DNA from 3 places in the Pandoraea sp. SD6-2 genome. Region 1 is predicted to be linked to each of the others. Evidence: predicted binding sites of a transcription regulator. Region 1 holds the regulator's gene; each other region holds the start of a gene.

Region 1 (4,515 bases):
TGCAAGATCGCGGCCGTATGTTCGTGTCGCCGGGCGACGCGCTGTACGAAGGCATGATCATCGGTATCCATAGCCGTGACAACGACCTCGTGGTCAACCCGATCAAGGGCAAGCAACTCACGAACGTGCGGGCGTCGGGTACCGACGAAGCCGTGCGTCTGGTGCCGCCGATCGCGATGAGCCTCGAATACGCTGTCGAGTTCATCGATGACGACGAACTGGTCGAAGTCACGCCGCAGACGATTCGACTGCGCAAGCGCTACCTCGTGGAACACGAGCGTAAGCGCGCATCGCGTGAGCAGAAGTAACGCCGGCGATGGCGTCACAGCGTAGCGGATGAACGTCTGCTGCGCCTCGATGCCAGTCTGTTGGAAAGAAAGCCGGTGCTTCGCACCGGCTTTTTTCGTTGTGGTTTTCGACATGCGGCGCGCGGTGCCTGCATGCTGTCGAAAGCCCCCGAGAGGTCGCGTCGCGCGCGCGACCGTTCCGTTGATATTGCTGAAGCACTCGCCAGACATGACCGAATTTGTTCGAACCGAAATCCGCGGCCGCATCGGCTTCATTACCCTGACCCGCCCAAAGGCGCTCAACGCGCTCTCGCACGACATGATTCGCGCGATGGCGTCGGCACTCGGCGCATGGCGTGACGATTCCAGGGTGCTGGGCGTTGTTTTGCAAGGCGAAGGCGAGAAGGGCTTATGTGCGGGCGGCGACATTCGATATTTCCACGAGGCCGTGAGCGCAGGGCGCACCGACATCATGGATTTCTTCACGGACGAGTACACGCTGAATTACACGATCGCCACGTACCCGAAGCCCTATATTGCACTGATGGACGGCGTGGTGATGGGCGGCGGCATGGGGATTTCGCAGGGCGCAGCGTTGCGAATCGTCACTGAGGCAACGCGCATGGCGATGCCGGAGACAGCCATCGGTCTGTTCCCGGACGTTGGCGGCGGGAGCTTCCTTGCTAACCTCGCGGGGCATCTCGGCGAGTACCTTGGCGCGACCGGTATTGTGTTTGGTGCGGTCGACGCCTGTGAAATCGGTCTGGCCGACGCGGTTGTTCCGCGGGCCTCATTGCCGGCGCTGTGCGAATTGCTGGCAAACGGCGAGTGGCAAGATGGCGACGCCGTACTCAACGCGGCACGCATGTTCGCCCGTGAAGCGCTGCCGCCGGCCGGTCTGGCGCCAGGTAAGCTCGCGCCGCTGCGCGATGTGATCGACAGTCACTTCAGGCTGCCGGACATGCCGGCCATTCTGAGGGCGCTCAAGCGCGAAGCGCGCTGTGAATATTCGGGCTGGGCAGAGGAGACGGAACACCTTCTGCGCAGCAAGCGCTCGCCGTTGATGGTTTGCGTCACGTTGGAGCAGGTGCGTCGTGCGCGCAAGCTGTCGCTGGCTGATGAACTTCGTGAGGAATGGCTGATGATGCGCAGCGTCTTCAATCTCGACGGCCGTACCGGCGCGGAGAGTGTCGAAGGCATTCGCGCATTGGTTGTCGACAAGGACCACGCGCCGCGTTGGCAGCATGCCGACATTGAGTCGGTGAAACCGGCAGACGTCGCGCGCTTCTTCGACGGGGATCGCCTCGGCGCCGACAATCCGCTACGCCAACTCGGCAAGTCAGGGCCCGTCGAGCGACGCAGTTGCGGGTGAGTCTGGGCGCTTATACCGCAGCGAGGCAGAACTGCTCGCCGACCGCCTGATCGAGTTTGCGGCAGATGTCGGCGATGCTGCCCACCATCACGATGTGCGATACGTCGCGATATACACGGACTTCGTGATCCGCTGGTGTCACTTGCGCATCGCGATGTTGAAGTTCGCGCACGTTGCGCGATGCCTTGATGGCCTTTCCGGACGGACATGCGCGGCGCGTTGCCGACGCCACGGCGGCCGCGAGTGTGCGGGGCAGGACGGTGCTGCGTGCGCGTGCGGGCACCGTGTAGGAGCGGGCAATGGCGGGGGCGGAAGCGAACGGGCCAGACAGGGCCGAGAGTCCGTACACGGCTGACAGCCGAGCTTGCGAAGTGGCTCGCACGCGCGATTGACCGAAAGACGTACGCAGCAAACCAAAGAGTCGAGCCATGATGCGATCCTTTTTCCAATGTGGGTCTGAGGGACGCGTCCTGCCGCGTATTTCGCAAATTGCGGGCGCAGCAGGGCACGGGCGCCGGACCCAGCCCGGCGCAATCGGAAATGCAAATCTTCAGGGAGTGGGGCGCTGCGCTACAACGCGCAGTCCCCGGAGTCGCGCTTAGAGATCGTTGTTGCGGATCAGGCCGACCGCAATGCCCTCGAGCGCAAAGTCGCCGCTACCTTCATTGACGTTGATGTTTTCGAAATCCGGGTTCTCGGCGATCAGCTCGACGCCGCCCGGCACGCGGTGAAAGCGTTTGACGGTTACGTCGTCGCCAAGGCGTGCCACGACGATCTGGCCCTCGCGCGCATCGGCAGCCTTCTGTACGGCCAGCAGATCGCCATCGAGAATGCCTGCATCGCGCATCGACATCCCGCGCACCTTCAGCAAGTAGTCGGGCTGGCGCGCGAACATGTTCGGGTCGCACTGGAAGTTGCGCTCAATGTGTTCCTGCGCAAGGATCGGGCTGCCCGCAGCCACGCGTCCGACGAGGGGCAGCGACAACTGCATCAGGCCCATGTGCGGCAACGTGAACTGGTGTACACCACCCGCTTCGTCCAGACGCTTGAGGCGGATGCCACGCGATTGGCCCGCAGCCAATTCGATCACTCCTTTGCGCGCTAGCGCCCGCAGGTGCTCCTCCGCGGCATTGGCGGAAGAGAAGCCGAGTTCGGCGGCGATTTCAGCGCGTGTCGGCGGAAAACCGGTGCGCTCGATCGCTTGTCGGACCAGTTCGTAGACCTGCTGTTGACGGGCGGTAAGTTTGATCATGGCATCACTGTATGGAAGCACAGGTGGCTGTATTTTTGTACAGTGTTTGTAAAAACGCAAGGGAAAACTTCATGTAGTGCGTGAAGTTTCCGCCACATCTCCCCGACTTCGCGCCGCACGTCGCCAGTGCCATGGGCCGCTGGGCATCGGAAGCGCCGCGCAGTAGATTGACGTGCGCCGCTGCAACGGGGCCGCCAGACGCTATCGGTCATCACCGCCTGTCACTTATGCGAACCCCTGAGGAGACAAGGGAGCGAGCGCGCTGAAGGCCGCTGCGGCTGAGCCGATATACGGTTGGGTAACCAAAGTCTTCCTTCAGCATCATTTCGCCAATCCTTATTCCGGCATAAACAAACGAAAAAATATTATTTTTAATTATTTAGCGCCCCTCATAGACTGGCCTCCTACACACGAGAAGCAAACAAGGAGTGCAAGTCATGAGCAAAGCAGCACGGGGATGGAAAGCTAAGAAGCTGGTGGTGGCACTGGGCGGCCTGGCACTGGCCGCCGGCATGACGATTCAGGCGCAGGCCGCGAGCCTTTCGTTGCTCAATGTCTCGTATGACCCGACGCGTGAGCTGTACGCCGACTACAACAAGGCTTTCGAAGCCCATTACAAGCAGACCACCGGCGACACGGTGACGGTGAAGGCCTCGCACGGCGGCTCGGGCAAGCAGGCCCGTACCGTGCTCGATGGCGCGCCTGCCGACGTCGTCACGCTCGGCATCTCTGCCGACATCGACGAACTGGCTCAGGCCGGCCTCGTGAACAAGGATTGGCAAAAGCGTCTGCCTGACAACGCTACGCCGTACACCTCGACGATCGTGTTGCTGGTGCGCAAGGGCAATCCGAAGGGGATCAAGGACTGGGGCGATCTCGTCAAGCCGGGCATCAGCGTCGTGACGCCGAACCCGAAGACGTCGGCGGGCGCTCGCTGGAACTACCTTGCCGCATGGCTCTACGCGCTCAAGCAACCGGGCGGCAATGAGCAAAAGGCGCAGGATTTCGTCAAAGCGCTCTACAAGAACGTGGGCGTGCTCGACTCGGGCGCTCGTGGTGCCACCACGACCTTCGTGGAGCGTGGTATCGGCGACGTGCTGATCGCGTGGGAAAACGAAGCGCTGCTCTCGGTGAAGGATCTCGGTCCGGACAAGTTCGACATCGTGGTGCCGTCGTCGTCGATTCTGACGGAGCCGCCGGTGGCCGTGGTCGACAAGAACGTCGACAAGCATGGCACCCGCAAGGCTGCCGAAGCCTATCTGCAATGGCTGTATTCGCCGCAAGGTCAGGAAATCGCCGCGAAGCACTTCTATCGTCCGCGCTCGCCGGAGATCGCGAAGAAATACGCGTCGCAATATCCGAAGCTCAAGCTCTACACTGTCGACGCCGATCTGGGCGGCTGGACGAAGACGCAGGCCAAGCACTTTGCGGACGGCGGCATCTTCGACCAGATCTATACCAAGAAGTAACGCTACGACGAAAGGGACCCTCGCATGAGTACCGCACTGTTTCCCCTCTGGCGCAAGCCGAGTGCCTTGCCGGGCTTTGGCCTGACGATGGGCTACACCGTCGCATACCTGAGCCTTGTGGTGCTGGTGCCGTTG
Region 2 (4,515 bases), on a different contig from region 1:
GCGACTCCGGCGTTTCGCCATAGGCCCGGCAAAGCGCGGCAGGCAGATCGGCGCCACAACGGCGGCGCACGCCCGCCGAGGGCAACGCGCGTAATTCGCCCAACGTCGCACAACCGATTTGCGCGAGCCAGTCGAGCCACGGCTGCGCCTCGGCCAGTAACGTCACCGAAAGCGAATCGAGTTGTTGCGGGAGATCCGTCGAGGCAGGGGGCAACATCTGCCTCAGCAGCATTGGCATGACCGGCTCGCCGGACAACGCAAGAAGCGCCGCCGCGCTGGCCGTAGCGGCAATCCCCATCGACGCACGATGACCCAGCGCCTCGGCACTCTCGAGCACCTGCGCCGCCAGCGATGGCAAACCGCCGAACAAACGCAGACTTGGCGCCACGTCGATCAGCACGCATTGCGGCGAAGCGATGGCGACATCCGGACCGAAACGCAGCAATGCCAGCGCCAACGCTTCGAGCGCCACGGTCTCGGCCGCCTCGTCGCGATCGTGAAACCGCGCTTGCGGCAACAGCGCCAACACGCCCCCACGGCGCATGCCGGGTTGTACCCCCGCAGCCTGCGCCGCTTCACTCGCCTGCCAGACACGCGACTGTGCGAGCACGACCGTCGTGTCGGCCTGCGCGTCAGCCCGTGTGAGCAGAGAGGCGATCTCGAGCGCCAGACAGGGCAGATGCAGGGCGATCCAGCAAGCCATGCGAGACTCCGGAAGCAGAAACCAAAGACACCGTAGACGGTGCAAGCGAAGGGGCCCGATCGGGCCTGACGGGCATCGGCCTGTCGTCGTCGGCGCCCCCCGTGACCGGTTGCGGGGCACGGGTATAAGGTGCAGGCAACGTCAGCCAGAGCGGTTCGGTACGAGGCGGCCCGCGGCGCTTGTGAAACTGCACGCCGAGACGGCTCCCCTCAGCGACGGTAAGCCCCAGCCTCAGCGGTGCCGCCGAGGCCGTCGCGATGGCGGCCGGTCCGCGCATCACCCAGGCGAGCGTCTCGCCACCACCGGCCGCGACCTGAAGCCGCCGGATCTGCTCGGGCGTCGCCGCCGGAAGCCAGGTCAGCACAGCACCGCAGCACGCGCTTTTGAGCGCCTGCTCGGCGCACCAGAGCATGTCCCGATCCTCGGTCTTCATGCCTCGCCCGCCACGTGCCCCCGTCATCGGACGCGTCTGACGCGCCGGACGCATCACGACACTAAGCCAGCGCAGATCAATCCCCCACCCGGCCAGCGCCGGAGCATACGGCAGCATCGGCGGCGCAATCACCATCACCGGCTGCCCCGCCTGCGTGAGATCGCGCAACGCCGGTGCCAGCAGCCGCCATTCACCGATACCCGGACGCTCGCTCAACAATTCCGTCACCGCGCCATGCGGCCAGCCAGCGCCGGGCAATTCGGCGTCAAGCGCAGCAAAGCCAGTGGTGTGGCCAGCCCGGTGGCAACGCGCCAGCTCACTGGCACGCCACAGCCCGGCAGGCAAGGAGGAAAGCGGCAGGGTCATCTCGCACCCAAATACTGTATGAACGTACAGTATAGCAGTTCATACGCTATTTACGGGCTATCCGTGCCTCGCCTGCTGTCATGATCCGGCTTGCGATGGAGCGCCGCCCCGGCTAACGTTGACACCATTGGACGAATTCCCTCCCTCATGCCTCTGCCAACTACAGCCACTGCGCCTTTCTGTCCCTCCGAGGTCAAAGGCAGCATCGTCATCGACGCGCGCGAATCGCGCTGGATCAAACTCAAACGCTTCGCCGGCCCCGGACTACTCGTTGCGATCGGCTACATGGACCCTGGCAACTGGACGACGGATATCCAGGCCGGGTCGCAATTCGGTTACTCGTTACTCTGGGTGGTCGCACTCTCCAGCCTCTCGGCCATCTTTTTGCAGATGCTTGCCGCCCGGCTGGGGCTGGTCGCCGGACGCGACCTCGCGCAAGCCAGCTATGACCGCTACGGCCGCGCAGGACGCCTCGTGCAGTGGATCACCGCCGAGATCTCGATCATTGCCTGCGATATTGCCGAAGTCCTCGGCTGTGCGCTCGCATTCAAGTTGCTGCTGGGTGTGCCTATCGCCTGGGGCATTGTGCTCACCGCGCTCGACACGATGATCGTGCTCGGTCTGCAAGGCAAAGGCTTTCGTCAGATCGAGGCCATCGTCTTCGGGTTGATCGGCACGATGGCGTTCTGCTTCGTCGCGCAGGTGGCAATGGTGCCGCCCGACTGGCATGCCGTGGCGGCAGGCCTCGTGCCCGGCGCTCCCAGCCACGACCGGCGCGACGCCATCGTGCTCGCGCTCGGCATCGTCGGCGCCACGATCATGCCGCACAACCTGTACCTGCACTCCAGCGTCGTACAAACCCGGCGCGTGGTCGGCGGCAAACGCGGCGATGTGCGCGACACCCTCGCGATGGTCCGCATCGACACCTGGGTCTCGCTCGTGATCGCGATGGGCGTGAATGCGGCCATTCTGATGCTTGCCGGTGCGGCATTTCATGCCAGCGGCCAGACCAATGTCACCGATATCGAGCAGGCGTATCGGCTCATTACGCCGATTGCGGGCAGTGCGGCGGCGTTCCTGTTCGGCATCGCCCTGCTCGCGTCGGGGCAAAGCTCGACGCTCACCGGGACCATCGCCGGGCAGGTCATCATGGACGGTTTTCTGAAAATGAAGATCCCCTGCTATCAGCGCCGCCTGATAACCCGCGGGCTTGCGCTCGTGCCCGCGCTGATCGGCGTGCTGTGGCTTGGCGACGGCGCCGTCGGCAAGTTGCTCGTGTGGAGTCAGGTGCTGCTCAGCCTGCAACTGCCGTTCGCCATGTGGCCGCTCATCCGCTCGGTCAGCGACCCGCGCGTGATGAACGGCAACACCATCGGACGCCCCACGCAAGTGTTCGCGTGGGGCCTCTTCGCAGTCATTACCGCCACCAACCTGCTGTTGATCTTCGGACTGGATTGAGGCGACCGGTCTGGGCCGGGCGCACGGCGACACGACGTGCACGACGCCTGGCGGCCGCCGTCACGGTTCGTTCTACAAACCGAGATCGCTCAACCCCGGATGATCGTCGGGGCGGCGCCCCTGCGGCCAGAGAAACAGACGCTCGCCCTCGGTGATGCGCGAGTCGTTGATGCTAGCGTGGCGCTCGGCCATGAGTCCTTGCGCGTCGAACGCCCAGTTCTCGTTGCCATACGAACGGAACCAATTGCCCGAGTCGTCGCGCCATTCGTAAGCGAATCGCACCGCAATACGGTTCTCGGTGAACGCCCACAGTTCCTTGATGAGCCGATAGTCGAGTTCGCGTTGCCATTTGCGCGTCAGGAATTCGACGATCTGGTCGCGACCGCGCGGAAACTCGGCACGATTGCGCCAGCGGCTGTCGACGGTATAGGCCAACGCAACCCGCGCAGGATCGCGCGAATTCCAACCGTCTTCGGCCATGCGAACTTTCTGAATTGCAGTCTCACGCGTGAATGGCGGAAACGGCGGGCGAGCTTCATTGTCGGCCATGACAACTCCTGTCAAAAACATGAGGGGAACGCCGGTCGAGTGTATCGCCAAGCGCCCCGCGCTGCTTATCGCAGAGAGCGTACGCACCGTGTTTCGGTGTGCCAACACGCCAAAAACGCGTGCTAATATCAGCCCCCCTTACCCGAAATTACAAGAGCAAAGCATCGCAAATCGGTAAGGGATCAGATGCCCGCGACAAGTCGACGTCACCACGCGTCGCCTGCCGGGTCAAAACACATACAGGGGTATCACCGTGCAGAAAAGCAAGTCCAGCATTGCGCTGCTCAGCGCCGCCATGGTCGCCGTCGGCGTGCTTGGCGGTTGCGCCACCGAAAGCTCGCGCACCATGCAAGTCGCCAAGGTGGAAAGTGCCAGCCGTCCGTACGTGGGTGTACGCACGCCTATCGCTGTCGGCAAATTCGATAACCGTTCCGCTTACATGCGTGGCGTTTTTTCCGATAACGTCGACCGACTTGGCAGCCAGGCCAAAACGATCCTGATCACCCATCTGCAACAAACCAATCGCTTCAACGTGCTCGACCGCGACAACATGGCCGAGATCCGTCAGGAAGCCGATATCAAGAAGACTCAGCAGACGCTCAAGGGCGCCGACTACGTGATCACCGGCGACGTCGTCGAGTTCGGCCGCAAGGAAGTGGGCGACAAGCAACTCTTCGGCATTCTGGGCCGTGGCCGCGAGCAGATCGCTTATGCCAAGGTCAATCTGAACGTGGTCGATATCGCCACGTCGGAAGTCGTCTACTCGAGCGGTGGTGCGGGCGAGTTCGCCCTGTCGAATCGCGAAGTGATCGGCTTCGGCGGCACCGCTGGCTACGACTCGACGCTCAACGGCAAGGTCCTCGACCTCGCGATGCGCGAAGCCGTCAACAATCTGGTCGCCGGTATCGAAAGCGGTGCCTGGAAGCCGGGCAAGTAAGCCAGCCAACTCACTTTTTCAGCATGCCGCAGGTGCGTCGCGCGTAATGCGCTTTGCCTCGCACATCAG
Region 3 (4,515 bases), on a different contig from region 1:
GGCGCGATCTCCGGCGGTGCCTGGCGTGCTTCGAGTGGTGACAGATCGTCGGGGCGACGGGCGCGGATATGTTCCTGCAACGCATGCAGCGGTGCGAGACCGCGCGACAGACCAAACCAGACGAGCACGATAGCCAATGGCAGGATCACGAACTGCGGCAGGATCACGCCCTTGATGATTTCGTTCGCCAGTTGACTGCGTTTGTCGAGCGTCTCCGCAACCTGTACGAGTGCCATGCTGCCCGGCGGCTCCATGCGGGGCAGATCGACGTAAGTGAATGCGACACGAATGTCGTTGCCGCCGACACTCTCGTCGCGAAACTGCACAACTCCCGGCTGCGGACGGTCGTCTTCATGCGGCAAGGGCAGTTCCGCTGTGCCGGCCACGAGTTCTCCCTTCGCGCCGAGTACCTGAAAGTAGACGTTGTCGGTGGTGTCGGCGCGCAGCAGATCGCGCGCCGGCATGGGCAGTGTCAGTGTGACTTGTCCGCGATCCGAATGGACTTGCTGCGCGAGGACGTAGGTGTTGGTCTCGAGCGCCCTGTCGAATGGGCCATTGGCAATCGATTTCGCGACGAGATACGTGACGGCAATGCTCATCGGCCAGAGCAGCAGCAGCGGTGCGAGCATCCAGTCGAGGATCTCGCCGAAGAGCGAGCGTGGCGGGGGCTCGGCCTCATGCTCGAGCGGCGCGCCGAAGCCCGGACGCACGAATGGGTCGGCGTACGGATCGAACGGATCGGTGGCGTCGGCGGGCGAGGCGGGCGCGGTGTAGCCGCGTCTTGCGGACGTGCCATGCGCCGTAGGCGGCGGGGAAGACGAGGCGTCCGGGTCCGCAGGGTTGGCGCGACGATGGTGGCGAAAGCTCAGACGCATCGGACGGGAAGACTAAAGAGGCTGGAACGGCTGACGCCGTATTCGGCGCACTAGGCCGCGTTCGCTGGCGTGGTGGCGGCCGGCTTCTCCAGACAATACCCCAACCCGCGGATCGTGGCGATGCGTACGCCGCTGGGCTCGATCTTCTTGCGCAGCCGGTGCATGTACACCTCGATGGCGTTGTTGCTCACCTCTTCCCCCCAGCCGCACAAATGGTCGACGAGCTGCTCCTTGGAGACGAGGCGGCCTGTGCGCAGCAGCAGGACTTCGAGCAATTCGAGTTCGCGGGCAGACAGGTCGAGCATCTGCTCATTAATATAGGCGGTGCGCCCGACTTGATCGAAACTGAGCGGGCCGTGACGGATGACCGTAGAGCCGCCGCCAGCACCACGCCGGGTCAATGCGCGCACGCGTGCTTCGAGTTCGGCCAGTGCGAAAGGCTTGGCCATGTAATCGTCTGCGCCGAGATCGAGACCCTTGACGCGGGCGTCGACGCTGTCGGACGCGGTCAGAATCAATACGGGCAAATGGGAATTACGGGCGCGCAGCCGGCGCAGGACTTCGTGACCGGGCAGACGAGGCAGGCCGAGGTCGAGAATCAGCAGGTCGAATGTCTGGGCAGACAGTGCAGAGTCGGCTTCAAGCCCTGTCTTGACGTGATCGACGGCGTAGCCCCCCTGGCGCAGCGAGCGGGTCAGGGCGTCAGCCAGAATGCTGTCATCCTCTGCGATGAGAATTCGCATGGGCGTGATAGCCTTGTATAGGCACCGGCGCCTGACGGCGGCGGTGTGTCTCCAGTGATGTTGCGGCGCGTGGTTCGCGGCTTTTTTTGTCGTTTCGGCGCTTTCGGACAACAGGCACTTGCAAAGAGCACTGTTTTTTTATACAGTACCAGCATTCACGCCTCACTCGAGCCGTCTCGCTCATCATATCAAAGGACGATTCATGGAAGAAAGCAAGAAAGGGTCTGCCAATCTGTCGGCCGAGAAAGGCAAGGCGCTTGCCGCCGCCCTCGCGCAGATCGAAAAGCAATTCGGCAAGGGCTCGATCATGCGTCTGGGCGACGGCGAGGTCGAAGCAGATATCCAGGTCGTCTCGACGGGCTCGCTGGGTCTGGACATCGCGCTTGGCGTGGGTGGCCTGCCGCGCGGTCGCGTAATCGAAATTTACGGCCCGGAATCGTCGGGCAAGACCACGCTCACGCTGCAAGTCGTGGCGGAAATGCAGAAAATCGGCGGCACCTGCGCGTTCATCGACGCAGAGCACGCCCTCGATGTCGGATACGCCAACAAGCTGGGCGTCTCGGTGCCCGAACTGCTGATCTCGCAGCCGGACACAGGCGAACAGGCACTGGAAATCGCCGACGCTCTGGTGCGTTCGGGCTCGATCGACCTCATCATCATCGACTCGGTCGCGGCGCTGGTGCCGAAGGCCGAAATCGAAGGTGAGATGGGCGACTCGCTGCCGGGTCTGCAAGCCCGTTTGATGTCTCAGGCCCTGCGTAAGCTGACCGGTACCATCAAGCGTACGAACTGCACGGTGGTCTTCATCAACCAGATTCGTATGAAGATCGGTGTGATGTTCGGCAACCCGGAAACCACGACGGGCGGTAACGCGCTGAAGTTCTACTCGTCGGTGCGTCTGGACATTCGCCGCATCGGCTCGATCAAGAAGGGGGATGAGGTTGTCGGTAACGAGACCCGCGTCAAGGTCGTCAAGAATAAGGTCGCGCCGCCGTTCCGCGAAGCCATCTTCGACATCCTTTATGGTCAGGGGATCTCGCGCGAAGGCGAAATCATCGATCTGGGCGTGAATGCCAAGATCGTGGAGAAGGCTGGCGCCTGGTATAGCTACAACGGTGAAAAGATCGGCCAGGGCAAGGACAACGCACGCGAATTCCTGCGTGAAAATCCGGATATCGCTCACGAGATCGAAAACAAGGTGCGTGCATCGCTCGGCGTGACGGCGATCAACGAGACCGGCGAGATCGAAGAAGCAGGCGAGGCCTGATAACCCCGTTTCGGAACGGCAACGCGAAGCCACATGGCATCGCGTTGCCGTTTTTGCTTTCTAGCCCTTGCCTTGATTGCGCCACGATGACGTCATGATCAATCGCCGTCCTCCCCGAGACTCGAACGCACCGCCGCCCCCACCGGGCGACGAGGCTGTTTCGGTCAAGCGATCGCGCAAACCCGTGCTGAGCCTCAAGGCACGCGCGCTGTCCTATCTGGCGCGCCGCGAATATAGCCGGACGGAATTGCGTCGCAAGCTCGTGCCCTTTGCCGATGCCGAGGATCCCGAAGCGCTCGATCGTGTGCTCGACACGCTCGAGCAAGAGCGCTGGCTGTCCAACGAACGATTTGCGGAAAGCGTGGTGAACCGGCGCGCATCGCGCCTGGGTACGACTCGTATCGTCAACGAACTCAAGCAGCACCAGGTCGACGCCGAGACGGTCGCGGCGCTCACTGAGCAGTTGCGCGGTACGGAACTGGCGCGCGCCCGCGTCGTATGGCAGAAGAAGTTCGGCGAGGTCGCCACCACGCCTGAAGCGCGGGCTAAACAGATGCGCTTTCTCGCCTCACGGGGTTTTTCACGTACCGTTATCAGCAAAATTGTGCGTGGTGCCGATGAATTTTCGGACGACTTTTGACGCGCGTTCCATCGCTTTCCTGATAAATGCGTGGTCATTCATCGACGAAGTGCCAACGACAGCCAGCGGTTGGTAACCCGCATGAATGTTGGTGTGACGTAACAATGAATCTCGCGTGACACGTCGTGCCACAGTTATCGCGATATGGCGTTGCACCATGCGTTTGATCATCCCGCGATTTTGATAACCCGACCAATTGGTCGGGTAATTGCCCCTTATGCGACGGGCTTCTGCTGCGCTGCGGCAGAGGGCGCCGTGGCCTATGCTAGAATCAAGGTCTTTCTGCGTTCATGCATTGCACACTCTCGCATGCCGCTCTCTGAGCCCGCCCCTCGTACTCTGCGTCACCGTCGCACGATCGCTGTCGAAGCGTATTCGCGCGAGGATGGCCTATGGGACATCGAAGCCCGTCTGACCGATCATAAGGATCGGGATTTCGCATTGGCGACCGGGCTTCGCAAGGAAGGCACGCCGATTCACGAGCTTTGGCTGCGTTTGACGATCGATGAGAATTTCGAGGTGCATGACGCGGAGGCCGTCTCCGACTGGGTGCCGTATCCGGGGATTTGCGATCAGATCGGCTCTGAATATCGTCAATTGATCGGACTTAACCTGCGGCGCGGCTTCCGGCACGCGGTCCGCGAGCGCCTTGGCGGCGCGTCGGGCTGCACCCATCTGACAGAACTTTGCAGTGTCCTGCCGACGGCAGCGATTCAGGCCTTTGCCGGGGTGGTCATTGACACGCCCGATACGGCGCTCAAGACCGCCAACGATGCCGGTAATTCGGCACCTCCTTTCCAACTCGGACATTGTCACGCCTTGCGGTTTGATGGCGAGGCAGTGCGCCGGTTTTACCCGCGCTGGTTCAACGGCCGCGCAAACGATCGAGCGAACGAGCCCACGACGCCCGTCACAAAAGAAGCGGTGCGCGATGGCGCTTCGACTCGCGAGCTCGAACCCAAACTTCCAACTCAGCAAGAAGGGAATCAC

What was found. The regulator LexA, encoded in region 1, represses DNA repair genes until DNA is damaged. The targets are predictions, from matches to a motif close to ACTGTATNNNNATACAGT.
Region 2: the regulator LexA is predicted to act here: its motif matches at 1,516-1,533, upstream of imuA (translesion DNA synthesis-associated protein ImuA).
Region 3: the regulator LexA is predicted to act here: its motif matches at 1,748-1,765, upstream of recA (recombinase RecA).

Annotation. Positions count from the first base shown of each region.
Region 1 is NZ_KB944423.1:137,095-141,609, reverse strand. It holds gene typA (translational GTPase TypA) at 1-308, shown strand, start outside; gene C266_RS00655 (enoyl-CoA hydratase/isomerase family protein) at 517-1,659, shown strand; gene C266_RS00650 (hypothetical protein) at 1,670-2,089, opposite strand; gene lexA (transcriptional repressor LexA) at 2,258-2,911, opposite strand; gene C266_RS00640 (sulfate ABC transporter substrate-binding protein) at 3,349-4,380, shown strand; gene cysT (sulfate ABC transporter permease subunit CysT) at 4,405-4,515, shown strand, end outside.
Region 2 is NZ_KB944444.1:105,296-109,810, reverse strand. It holds gene C266_RS13505 (DNA polymerase Y family protein) at 1-703, opposite strand, end outside; gene imuA (translesion DNA synthesis-associated protein ImuA) at 633-1,502, opposite strand; gene C266_RS13495 (Nramp family divalent metal transporter) at 1,650-2,960, shown strand; gene C266_RS13490 (nuclear transport factor 2 family protein) at 3,033-3,509, opposite strand; gene C266_RS13485 (CsgG/HfaB family protein) at 3,805-4,446, shown strand.
Region 3 is NZ_KB944457.1:253,836-258,350, reverse strand. It holds gene C266_RS24410 (sensor histidine kinase) at 1-875, opposite strand, end outside; gene C266_RS24405 (response regulator transcription factor) at 926-1,618, opposite strand; gene recA (recombinase RecA) at 1,821-2,885, shown strand; gene recX (recombination regulator RecX) at 2,980-3,525, shown strand; gene C266_RS24390 (DUF2889 domain-containing protein) at 3,835-4,515, shown strand, end outside.